DNA from 3 places in the Sinorhizobium sp. Y406 genome. Region 2 is predicted to be linked to each of the others. Evidence: riboswitches for the same ligand, from Rfam matches in the RefSeq annotation. Region 2 holds a riboswitch; each other region holds the start of a gene.
What was found. A riboswitch is a leader RNA that binds a small molecule or an ion and turns the genes downstream of it on or off. The one in region 2 is predicted to bind cobalamin.
Positions count from the first base shown of each region.

Region 1: it holds a riboswitch for cobalamin, as region 2 does, so the genes downstream of both, AC4P1R_RS10560 (CbtB domain-containing protein) here and AC4P1R_RS09040 (DUF1636 family protein) in region 2, are expected to answer to the same signal.
Region 3: it holds a riboswitch for cobalamin, as region 2 does, so the genes downstream of both, AC4P1R_RS24290 (ABC transporter substrate-binding protein) here and AC4P1R_RS09040 (DUF1636 family protein) in region 2, are expected to answer to the same signal.

Region 1 covers NZ_CM178974.1:2,208,424-2,211,691, forward strand. Annotated here, with positions in the region: gene AC4P1R_RS10550 (cystathionine gamma-synthase family protein) at 1-504, shown strand, start outside; gene AC4P1R_RS10555 (anthrone oxygenase family protein) at 506-982, opposite strand; cobalamin riboswitch at 1,190-1,452, shown strand; gene AC4P1R_RS10560 (CbtB domain-containing protein) at 1,493-1,669, shown strand; gene AC4P1R_RS10565 (CbtA family protein) at 1,984-2,739, shown strand; gene AC4P1R_RS10570 ((2Fe-2S)-binding protein) at 3,029-3,268, opposite strand, start outside.
Region 2 covers NZ_CM178974.1:1,885,258-1,888,525, forward strand. Annotated here, with positions in the region: gene AC4P1R_RS09025 (mechanosensitive ion channel domain-containing protein) at 1-185, opposite strand, end outside; gene AC4P1R_RS09030 (hypothetical protein) at 243-374, shown strand; gene AC4P1R_RS09035 (DUF924 family protein) at 539-1,099, opposite strand; gene AC4P1R_RS09040 (DUF1636 family protein) at 1,184-1,582, opposite strand; cobalamin riboswitch at 1,705-1,917, opposite strand; gene AC4P1R_RS09045 (SLC13 family permease) at 2,016-3,268, opposite strand, start outside.
Region 3 covers NZ_CM178975.1:1,576,435-1,579,702, reverse strand. Annotated here, with positions in the region: gene AC4P1R_RS24295 (FecCD family ABC transporter permease) at 1-427, opposite strand, end outside; partial or broken gene AC4P1R_RS24290 (ABC transporter substrate-binding protein) at 433-1,383, opposite strand; cobalamin riboswitch at 1,646-1,878, opposite strand; gene AC4P1R_RS24285 (LysR family transcriptional regulator) at 1,926-2,831, opposite strand; gene AC4P1R_RS24280 (acyl-CoA dehydrogenase) at 3,062-3,268, shown strand, end outside.

The DNA of each region.
Region 1 (3,268 bases), 320 kb from region 2:
GTCAAACAGGTGAAGGCGCTGCGCGGGGCGATCGGCACTCAGCTCGACCCGCATTCCTGCTGGATGATCGGCCGATCGCTCGAAACCCTGTCGGTCAGGATGGAGAAGGCGAACGACAACGCCCGTATCGTCGCCGAATTCCTGCGCGACCATCCGAAGGTCGAGCGCATTCACTACCTGCCCTTCGACGACGGGGAATCGAATGCCGGCCGTGTCTTCGCCGCCCAGTGCACCGGCGCCGGCTCGACATTCTCCTTCGACATCGCCGGCGGCCAGGAGGCGGCCTTCCGCTTCTTGAATGCGCTGCAGATCTTCAAGCTCGCAGTCAGCCTCGGCGGCACCGAATCGCTCGCAAGCCACCCGGCCGCCATGACCCATTCGGGCGTGCCGATCGAGGTCAGGCGCCGGATCGGCGTGCTCGAATCGACCATCCGCCTGTCGATCGGCATCGAGCATCCGGACGACCTCGTCGCCGACCTCGCCAATGCCTTGACGACGGCCTGATTCAACTGCGGGCGAGGCCGAGCACGAAAAGCGCCAGCGCCCCGATCGAGGCGATAGTGCGGACATGATTCCAGCGAACCCAGTCGGTCAGGTAGCGCTGCTGCCAGAGCGCTGCGGCAGCCTCGCCGCGCGCCGCTGCGAGCGCATCGTTCAAAGGAACGTTGAAAATGACAGTCACCAGGAATGTGCCGACGAGATAGGCGAGCCCACCGGCGGCAAGCAGGTAGCTCCCCCTCTCGCCCATTATGAAAGCAGCAACAATCAGCGCCAGGCCGAGAATCGCGGTGCCCATGAAGGCAACCAGGAACAACGGGTTCTGGATCGCCACGTTTATGGCGTTCATGGCGGCGATTCCCTGTTCCGCCGGAAGCCGCGACAGGGCCCGCATGACGCAGACCGAGAAGACGAAGAAGAGCCCCGCCATCAGGCCGGAACCGATGGCGGCTGCAAAAGCAAGGCCGGGAACGAAAGCTGCCATGACTTATCTCCAGATCGAGCAAGCGGGAACTGCAAGCGCTCGGAACGGGAACGCAACTGCAGAGATAGACGAGAGGCGCGATACAGTCACGAGGCGCAGCACCATTTTGGAAAGATCGGCCGCCCGCCATTTCGCAAGCCCGCGCCTGGCATCAATCCCGTTCATTTTACGGGTCCGGCTCGATTGACATCAGGCGCGGCCGCACCTAATCATCGGGGATCGATTGGTTCCCGGAAAGCGAACGCGCTTCGGGAGTAAACGGGAACGTGACGGGTGGACCCAAGCTGGGCATCTTAATCACGGCCGACCCCGCGACTGTAGTGCGGTGTGAATTTGCCGTTCCGGAGCGATCCGGAAAAAGCCACTGGGAAGGACCGCGAGAGGGCGGTTCGATCTGGGAAGGCGAGGCAAATCCCTGGTGTAAACCTGACGCCGCGAGCCAGGAAACCTGCCAATCGATGCGGGCGCAACGCCCAATCGGGAACATCCCTTGCCATCACGGAGGTTGTCATGGCTACGTCTAACGTTTCGAGCGTCTCGCTCTCCCTCAGCGATCGTCTGGTTGCGGGCATTCTTGCCCTTATGATCGGCGGTTTCCTCGTCTTCGGTGCAGGCCTTGCAAATTCGGCCGTGCTCCACGACACGGCGCACGACACCCGCCATTCCTACGGCTTCCCCTGCCACTAAGCCAATGGAACGCCTTGCGCGTTCCGGATCGAAGCTGAACAGAGCCGTCAGGCGCTCCGAGCATGTGCGCATGCCATCCGGCATGATGTCGCGGCTCGCGCATCGGCGTCCTTTGTGCGCTCTGAAAGGCGCAGGGCGCTGTAGGGGTGCCCGACTGCGTTGGCTGGACCGTGCTCCCTACAGCGCCGCGCGCGTTATCAGACGCGCAAAGGTCGCTGTAGCACCTTATATTGCTGCATGTCTTTGTCGTTAAATCGAGGACGATTAAAGGAGACATGCAGTAGGGGAAGCGCTGCATTGAGGAAAATCGACACATGATCGTCAAGACACTTCTGGCCGCAATCGTGGCCGGGCTGATCGCCGGCGTCTTCATGACCGCCGCCCAGGAACTGCGCGTCACGCCGCTGATCCTGCATGCCGAGGAATTCGAGGGCGGAGAGCAGCCTGCTGCGGGTCACGAGGAGCATTCGTCTCTGAACGGTGTTTCGCCGCTCGAAAAACTTCTCGCCTTCGTTTCGCCGATAACGCCCGCCTATGCCCATGAGGGCGGACACGAGGAGGAGAGCGGAATCCTGTTCGGCATGAGCCGCTTTTCAGGAACGCTGCTCGCCAACCTGGTCACGGGCGCCGGCTTCTCGCTGCTGCTTGCCGGCATCAGCATCATGACAGGCCATCGGATCACGCTTGCAAACGGGGCGCTCTGGGGCGCCTGCGGCTGGCTAGCCGTGCACATGCTGCCGGCGCTCGGTTTGCCGCCGGAGCTGCCCGGCTTCCCGGCTGCCGACCTTGGCGAGCGCCAGGTCTGGTGGGCCTTGACCGTGCTGCTCTCTGCCGCGGGTCTCTACCTGCTGGCCTTGCGCGGAGAACTGGGCTCGAAGGTCGCGGGCCTCGTGCTGATCGCCGCACCTCACGCCTATGGCGCGCCGCAGCCGCTCGATATGTCGAGCAACGTTCCGGCCGTCCTTGGCGCGGAATTCGCGGTTGCGGCACTAGCCACGACACTCGCCTTCTGGATCGTCCTCGGCATCGTTTCGGGCTTCATCAACGACCGGGTCGTGAAGGCCGGCTAAGCAGGCTCACCCCTCCCCAACCCCTTTCTCGGCCGCACCGTTTCCACCCAAATCTCGCCAGTTGGAGCAGACGCTAGAGCGCGTTTCGATCTGACTGGATCAGATCGGCGCTCTAACGCTTTCGTTCTGAGGCATGATCTTATCGATCCTCGTTTCACTCCGGTCGGATCATGCTCTAAGGGTATTGGGAGCGCAGGCGATCGCCGCGGGCTCCAAGCCCCTCCCACCTGTGGGGAGGGGCTTGGTTCGGCTAAGGGCATTCTCAGTCAGTTTGGTGAGTGCGTCCATTCTATCGTGGGTGACAATCCACCACTTCACATCCAACCGACTTCCCCTCCGGCTCAAGCAAATGCGCCTTTAATCTCTCGCGCCGTGTCTCGGCCCTCAGCAGCACGCAGGTGTCGCAGAAATCGCCGCCTTCCGTCCGATAGTAGAGACAGCAGCCGCTGCGCATCCGATAGGTTCGACAAAGCGCACCGCCCGGGGTTTCGACGCTTATCTCTTCATATCGCAGGTCGCGCGACGCGAG
Region 2 (3,268 bases):
GCTTCACCCCGCGGCGCCGGTTGTCCCGACCGGGCAGGCTCGGCTGCCGGGGCGGGCGATTGTTGAGCGGGCTCGCTTTGCTCCACGGGCCGAGCCGCGTCCTGGGCCGTCGCCGGCGCGCCGCCGGCGAGCGCCAGCGCAACCAAAGCAAACAAGAGGGCGGTCAATTGTGCTGCCGAACGCAATTCAAGATCCTTCGCAATCCGTCTATCGCCGATGGGGTCGCCAAAGCGAGCGCCATCATGTCCGATCTGCATACGCAACAAGGCGAAAAGATGCAAAACGGCATCTTTTGCGACTTGCCCGTCAATGACCGCCCGCGCGTCTTTTTCGGACGCATTCAGACGCACATGCAGCGCCGCGCGTCTTATTAGACGCGCAAAGGTCGCTGTAACACTTTGAATTGCTGCATGTCTTTGTCCTTAAATCGAGGTCGATTAAAGGAGACATGCAGTAGGTCGCCGCATTCTTTGAATCGGCGCATTGCGCGCTTTGCGAGGACCGTCACTTCGCTCCTATGCCCTGAAGCGGAGCACCGTCAGAACCCCGCGCCAGGCTGGGCCAGATAGGCCTCCTCCGCCGGCGTCGACCGGCGCCCGACGATGCCGTTGCGATGGGGAAAGCGGCCGAACTGCTCGATGACCTCGCGATGGCGGATCGCATAATCGAGATAGTTGGGCTCGCCGAGCTCGGTAAAGAGCTTCACCGACATCGTCTGATCGGCGAGGTTCTCGGAATGCTCGAACGGCATGTAGAAGAAGGCGCGCCATTCCGGCGACACCGCCTTGTCGGCGCTGGCGCCGATGGCAAGCTGTGCTTCGCGCAGGGCGAGTCCGTCGGTCGCAAACGCCAGCGGCGATCCGCGATACATATTGCGCGGGAGCTGATCGAAAAGAATGATCGCGGCGAGCCAATTGCGCGGGCTCGCCCTCCAGACATCGTCGACATGCCTTGAAAGCGCCAGATGCGCATCCCGGAAGCGCTGCACGCACTCGCGATCGAGTTCGGCGCTCGGCGTGAACCAGTGCTCGTAGGAAAGCTCCCCGAACCAGAAACGCAGCACGTCCTCCGGTGTGCAGTTGGTGCTTTGGTCAGTCATTCCGGCCCCTCTCCTTCTGACGGTCGCGAGTGGTCAGATAGGCGATCGACTCCACGATTTCCAGCCGGCCCTCGGCGGCCTCCATCACTGGAAATGCCCGGCAAGCGCCTCGGAGACGATCAGCGCCGCCGGAACGCGGGCGAGATTGCCGCCGCCGGCGGCGCTCGGCCCGCCGTCCACGCCGCCATTCGCATAGGCGACGGCGAAGCCGACGAGATCGTCGATATTCTCTTCGGCCGCGACATCGCCGAAGAGATACGTCGCCCTGCCCGATGCCTGGAAGGCAATGGTGCAGGGACGGGTGCAGGCGGCCATGCACACCGTCCCGGCAATCGCGAAATCATCGGCGAGCGGCTTGCCGAGCGCCGAAATGCTGCCGTTGAGCATGGCAAGCAACCGGGCACCCGGTAGGCACGGCCCGCCTGTTAAGTGGCACTCGGTCGAAAGCGTTATCTTGTGCGCTGATTGATGCGAATTCGCCATGGCTGTTCTCCGCCGGCCCCTGCCAGCTTTGCAAGGGGGCCGCAGAGAATGGCGAAACTCGAAACCGACGATTGACGCCGGACAGAAGCCGCTTCTTTTCCATCGGAACACCCCGTCCGTTGTGGTTGATCGGTTCGATGGCAGGTCTCCTGGCTCGCGGGTCGCGGCGCATCCACGTCTTCCCGGCCTCCCGGCCAGTGACATGTTGTGGATGCGCTTTCCGCTCACAGTTGCGGGGGCAGCCACGGCATCGGCCCCTTTCGGGCATCCTCACCGCGTTCCCTTTTCAGCCGCTGCCGAGTTTCGGCAGCAGCACCATCACGCCCTTGGTTGCACGAGTCTCGGCTCGATGCAATGGGGTCGGGATAATGATCGACAGTGCCGTCCGCCCTTCTTCGCTGCTCCTTCGCGATCACGGCGGAAGACCGGCTCGCTATTGCAGCGGCCAGAACCACATCAGCAAGGGCACCGTGGCAAGGATGATGACGATCGACAGCGGCAGTCCGAGCCGCGGATAGTCGCCGAACCGGTAGCCGCCCGGGCCCATCACCAGCGTATTGCACTGGTGCCCGATCGGGGTGAGGAAATCCGAACCGGCGCCGATCGCCACCGCCATCAGAAAGGCGTCCGGCCTATAGCCGAGCGTGGCGGCGAAGCTCACGGCGATCGGGGCCATGACGAGCACGGTCGCGGCGTTGTTGAGAAACGGCGTCACCGCCATCGCCGCAATCAGGATGAGCGCCAGCGCCCCGGCCGGCGGCAGGTTGGTGGCTATGCCGCCGAGCCAGCCGGCGATCAGGTCCGAGCCGCCCGTCGTGCGCAGCGAGTCGCTGACGGGGATGAGCGCCGCCAGCATCACCAGGATCGGGCCGTCGACGGCCCGGTAGACGTCCCGCAGCGGGATGACGCGGAAGATCACCATGGCAAGGGCCGCAGCGAAGAAGGCGACCGGCACCGGCACCAGGCCGACCGCGGTCGTCGCCATCGCCGCCGCCAGCAGCAGCAGCGGCAGGGTGCCGCGCCGGATCGTGCCGAGCAGAATCTCGCGCTGCGCCAGCGGCAGGCAGCCGAAGTCCTGCAGGAAGACCGGCAGCTCGCTTCGCGCCCCCTGCAGCACCACGATATCGCCGGCCTGCAGCCGGATGCTGCCGAGACGCTGTTTCAGCCTCTCGCCCTGCCGGCTCACCGCAAGCAGATTGACATTGTGATTGTTGAAGAGCGCCAGCCGCTCGGCGGACATGCCGATGAGCGGCGAATTGCTGCCGATCACCGCTTCGATCGCCTCGATCTCCGCACGCGTCTTGTCGCCCGGCATCGGCAGCCGGTCGCCGGCGATCTTCAGCTTCGCCTGGGAGACGATGCGGTCAAGCGCCGCCGGTCCGCCTTCGAGCAGCAATATGTCGTCCGTCTCGATCACCACATCGGGTAGCGGCGCCAGATGCGTGCCGCGCCGGAAGATCGCGATGACGACGGCGCCGCCGTCGCCGATCCTGACGAGATTGCTCACGGGCTTGCCGATCGCCGGCGAACCGGGCGCGGCCACGGCTTCCGCCGTATAGTCGGTGATCTCGATCGCCTGATTTACCGAGACCTCCTGGCTCTTTCGCTCCGGCACCAGGCGATAGGCAAAGAGCAGGAAAACGCAGCCGACAAGGGCAAGCGAAGCGCCGACCGGCGTGAAATCGA
Region 3 (3,268 bases), on a different replicon from region 2:
GCAGGCTGACGAGCCCGAATGCGAGAAGTGCGCCGAGGAAGGCCCCCAGCGGCAGCGTCAACAGACCGGCACCGAAACCCAGGATGGCAACGGCGACCGCGCCCGTCGATGCTCCCGCCGAGATCCCGAGAATATACGGATCGGCGAGCGGGTTGCGCAGAAGCGACTGCAGCACGACGCCGGAAAGTGCCAGCGCCGAGCCGCAGCACGCCGCCACCACGGCGCGGCTCAAACGGTAGTTCCAGACGATGCCCTCGTTGATCGGATCGAGCGGATAGCCCGCCTGCCATAGCCGATTGGCGATCGTCCGGGCGACGACATCCATCGGGATCGCCGTCTCGCCGATCGCCGCACCCAGCCAGAGCGCCGAGAACAGCAGGACAAGCGCCAGCACTGTGGCGCCTGTCCTCGATAGGGAGCCCACCATCCTGTTCACTGGGTCAGGCCGGCTTTTTCGATAGCCTCGGCCAGGGCCTCGATCCCTTCGATGGTCCGGATCGTTGGGTTCATCGCCTGGGCGTCCATTTCGACGACGCGGCCCTCCTTGACGGCCGGCATGAGACTGGTCACCGGGTCGGACTTGAGGAACTGGTGCTTGACGGCGATGTCGTCTGCGGGGAAACGGCGACGCTCCATCTTGCCCGCGACGATGATCGTCGGCTCGGACCTGGCGATGGCTTCCCAGCCGACGGTCGGCCATTCCTCCTCGCTGTCGATGACATTGCGGATGCCAAGCGCCCGCATGATGTAGCCGGGAGCACCGTTCTTGCCGGCGACATAGGGGTCGATGTCGAGCTCCGCGCTCGAGAACCAGAACACGGCCGAGAGCTTGCCGTTCGCCGACACGATCTTCTGCTTGGCAGCATCCTCGCGGGCCTTCAGCTCTGCAACCAGCGCCTCGCCGCGCTCCTGGACGTTGAAGATCTGCGCCAGTTCAGCGATCTCCTGATAGATCAGGTCCATGGTGAAGACCGCGTGGCGAACGCCATCGCCTCCACCCGTATTGTCCTTGCCGACGCAATCGGCCGGCGAGGTGTAAACCGGAATGCCGAGTTCCTCGAACTGCTCCGGTTTGGCAACGATGCCCTCGGACCCGACGTGCCACTGGAACTGCGCGGTGACGATGTCGGGCTTCTTGGCAACGACGCTCTCGAAACTCGGATCGTTGTCCGCAAGACGCTCGACCTTGGCATTGGCCTCCTCGTAACCCTCGATGACCGGGCCGAGCCAGACGGCGGTGCCGACCATCCGGTGCTGCAGGCCAAGCAGATACATGATCTCCGTGCTGCTCTGGCCGATCGAGACGGCGCGTTCGGGCGCCTTATCGAAGGTAATCGGGCGGCCGCAATTGGTGATAGTCAGCGGATAGGTGGTTTCGGCGGCCTGAGCCTCGAAGGCGAAAGTCGACATCAGCGTAGCGACGGCAATAAGGCTGCCGCGACTGTTAGGAATGATGGTCACGGATCGATCTCCCCGATTGTAGAATACCGGCCGCACGGCGCGGACGGCGGGAACTGTCGCGCCGCGTCAGTCAGCGGTTTCGAGCGAGCGGCTCGAACGGGAAGGAACGAATTCAGGAAGGCGCAGCCAGGCGCGAAAATGTGTCATGGCATATCCTGTTCCGGGCATCCCCGCCCGTGGACATTGGAGCGAACGCATGACGGCAGGTCTCCTGGCTTACGGATATCTGTCGTCCATCTGCCTTCCCGTGCCGGTTGGCACAGTGGCACGGCGCTCGAGGCGCCACGAGGATGGACGGCAATCCGCTCACAGTTGCGGGGGCAGCCACGGTTTTGGTCCCTGTTGGGTCGTCCGCACCGTGTTCCCTATTAATCCCCTTCGCTTCACCGTCGGGGAACCGTCGAGAGACTCCATAGATAGTTGAGCCCGACTGGTCAAGGGTAGGCCCTGCCGCGCGTCCGCGGTCAGGAAGCCGACGTTGCTTGCGGCTTCAATTCCGCGGCAAGCCAGGCGCGGAAGGATTCGAGTGGCGGGTAACTGGCCCGCGATTGCGGCCAGACCAGCCAATAGGATCCCGAGCCTGGCACCCCCCTCTTCAAGAGCGGAACGAGGCGTTTCTCCGCTATCTCGGCGTCTGCCAGATAATCCGGAAGAAGCGCCACGCCGAGGCCGGAGATCGCAGCCTGCGTCATGGTCGCGAACTGGTCGAAGAGCATTCCGGTAACGCTTGTTGGTTCCGCGCCATGGGCGGCAAACCAGATTCGCCAGGCGTTCGGCCTCGTCTCCAGTTGAAGAAGCGGCAGCCCGGCCATCCCATCAACGTCGGCAACCGGATGGTCCTTGAGCAGCGCTGGCGAGATGCAGGCCGTCAGTCGCTCCTCGAACAGCTTCATGTGGCCGGCGTCGCGCCAATCGTCCGCCCCGAAATGGATGGCGGCATCGAAGCCTTCGACGGCAAAGTTGAAGCGCTTGAGACGCGTTGCCAGATTGATCGTGATGCCGGGATGTTTGACCAGGAACCTGCCAAGCCGCGGCGCCAGCCATCGCGTGCCGAAGGCCGGCAGGATGGCGAGCGACAGCGTGCCGCCACCCGGATTTGCGGCTAGTTCCATGCTGCCGCGCTGGATGAGATCGAGCGCGCGGGTCACGTCCCGGCCATAGGCGTGGGCGGCTTGCGTCGGGATCAGCTTCTGCCTGTGCCGCTCGAAAAGCTGGCGGCCGAGCTGCTGCTCCAGATTCTGGACGAGACGGCTCACCGTGCTCTGCGTCAGATCGAGCTCGCGCGCTGCCGCCGCTGTCGAGCCGGTCTTCAGGACGGCCTCGAAGGCGGCCAAAAGGCTTATCGAGGGGAGGAACCGGCGCGGGCGCATCTCAGCTATGCATTCCATGAATGATATTACACGCAAATACGGCTTTTTCCGCACGGCAACAAGCGGTACTTACATGGGAAAATCGGCTTACCGTTCGAGATCATCGGGGCGTAAAAGATATCGGGAGAGAATCCGTGACCACAAACCCATCCGTGCATTCATCACAAGGCAGCGCTTTCGCCTGGGACGATCCCCTTCTCCTCGACGACCAGCTTGCCGAGGACGAGCGCATGATCCGTGATGCGGCCAGGACCTTCGCGGAAGCAGAACTCCTGCCGCGCGTCGAGGTGGCCTATCTCGAAGAGAAGACCGATCCGGGCCTCTTCCGGCTGATGGGCCAAGCGGGTCTTCTCGGCGTGACGCTGCCGGACAAATATGGCGCGGCCGGCGCCAATTACGTTTCCTACGGTCTCGTGGCGCGCGAAGTGGAGCGCATC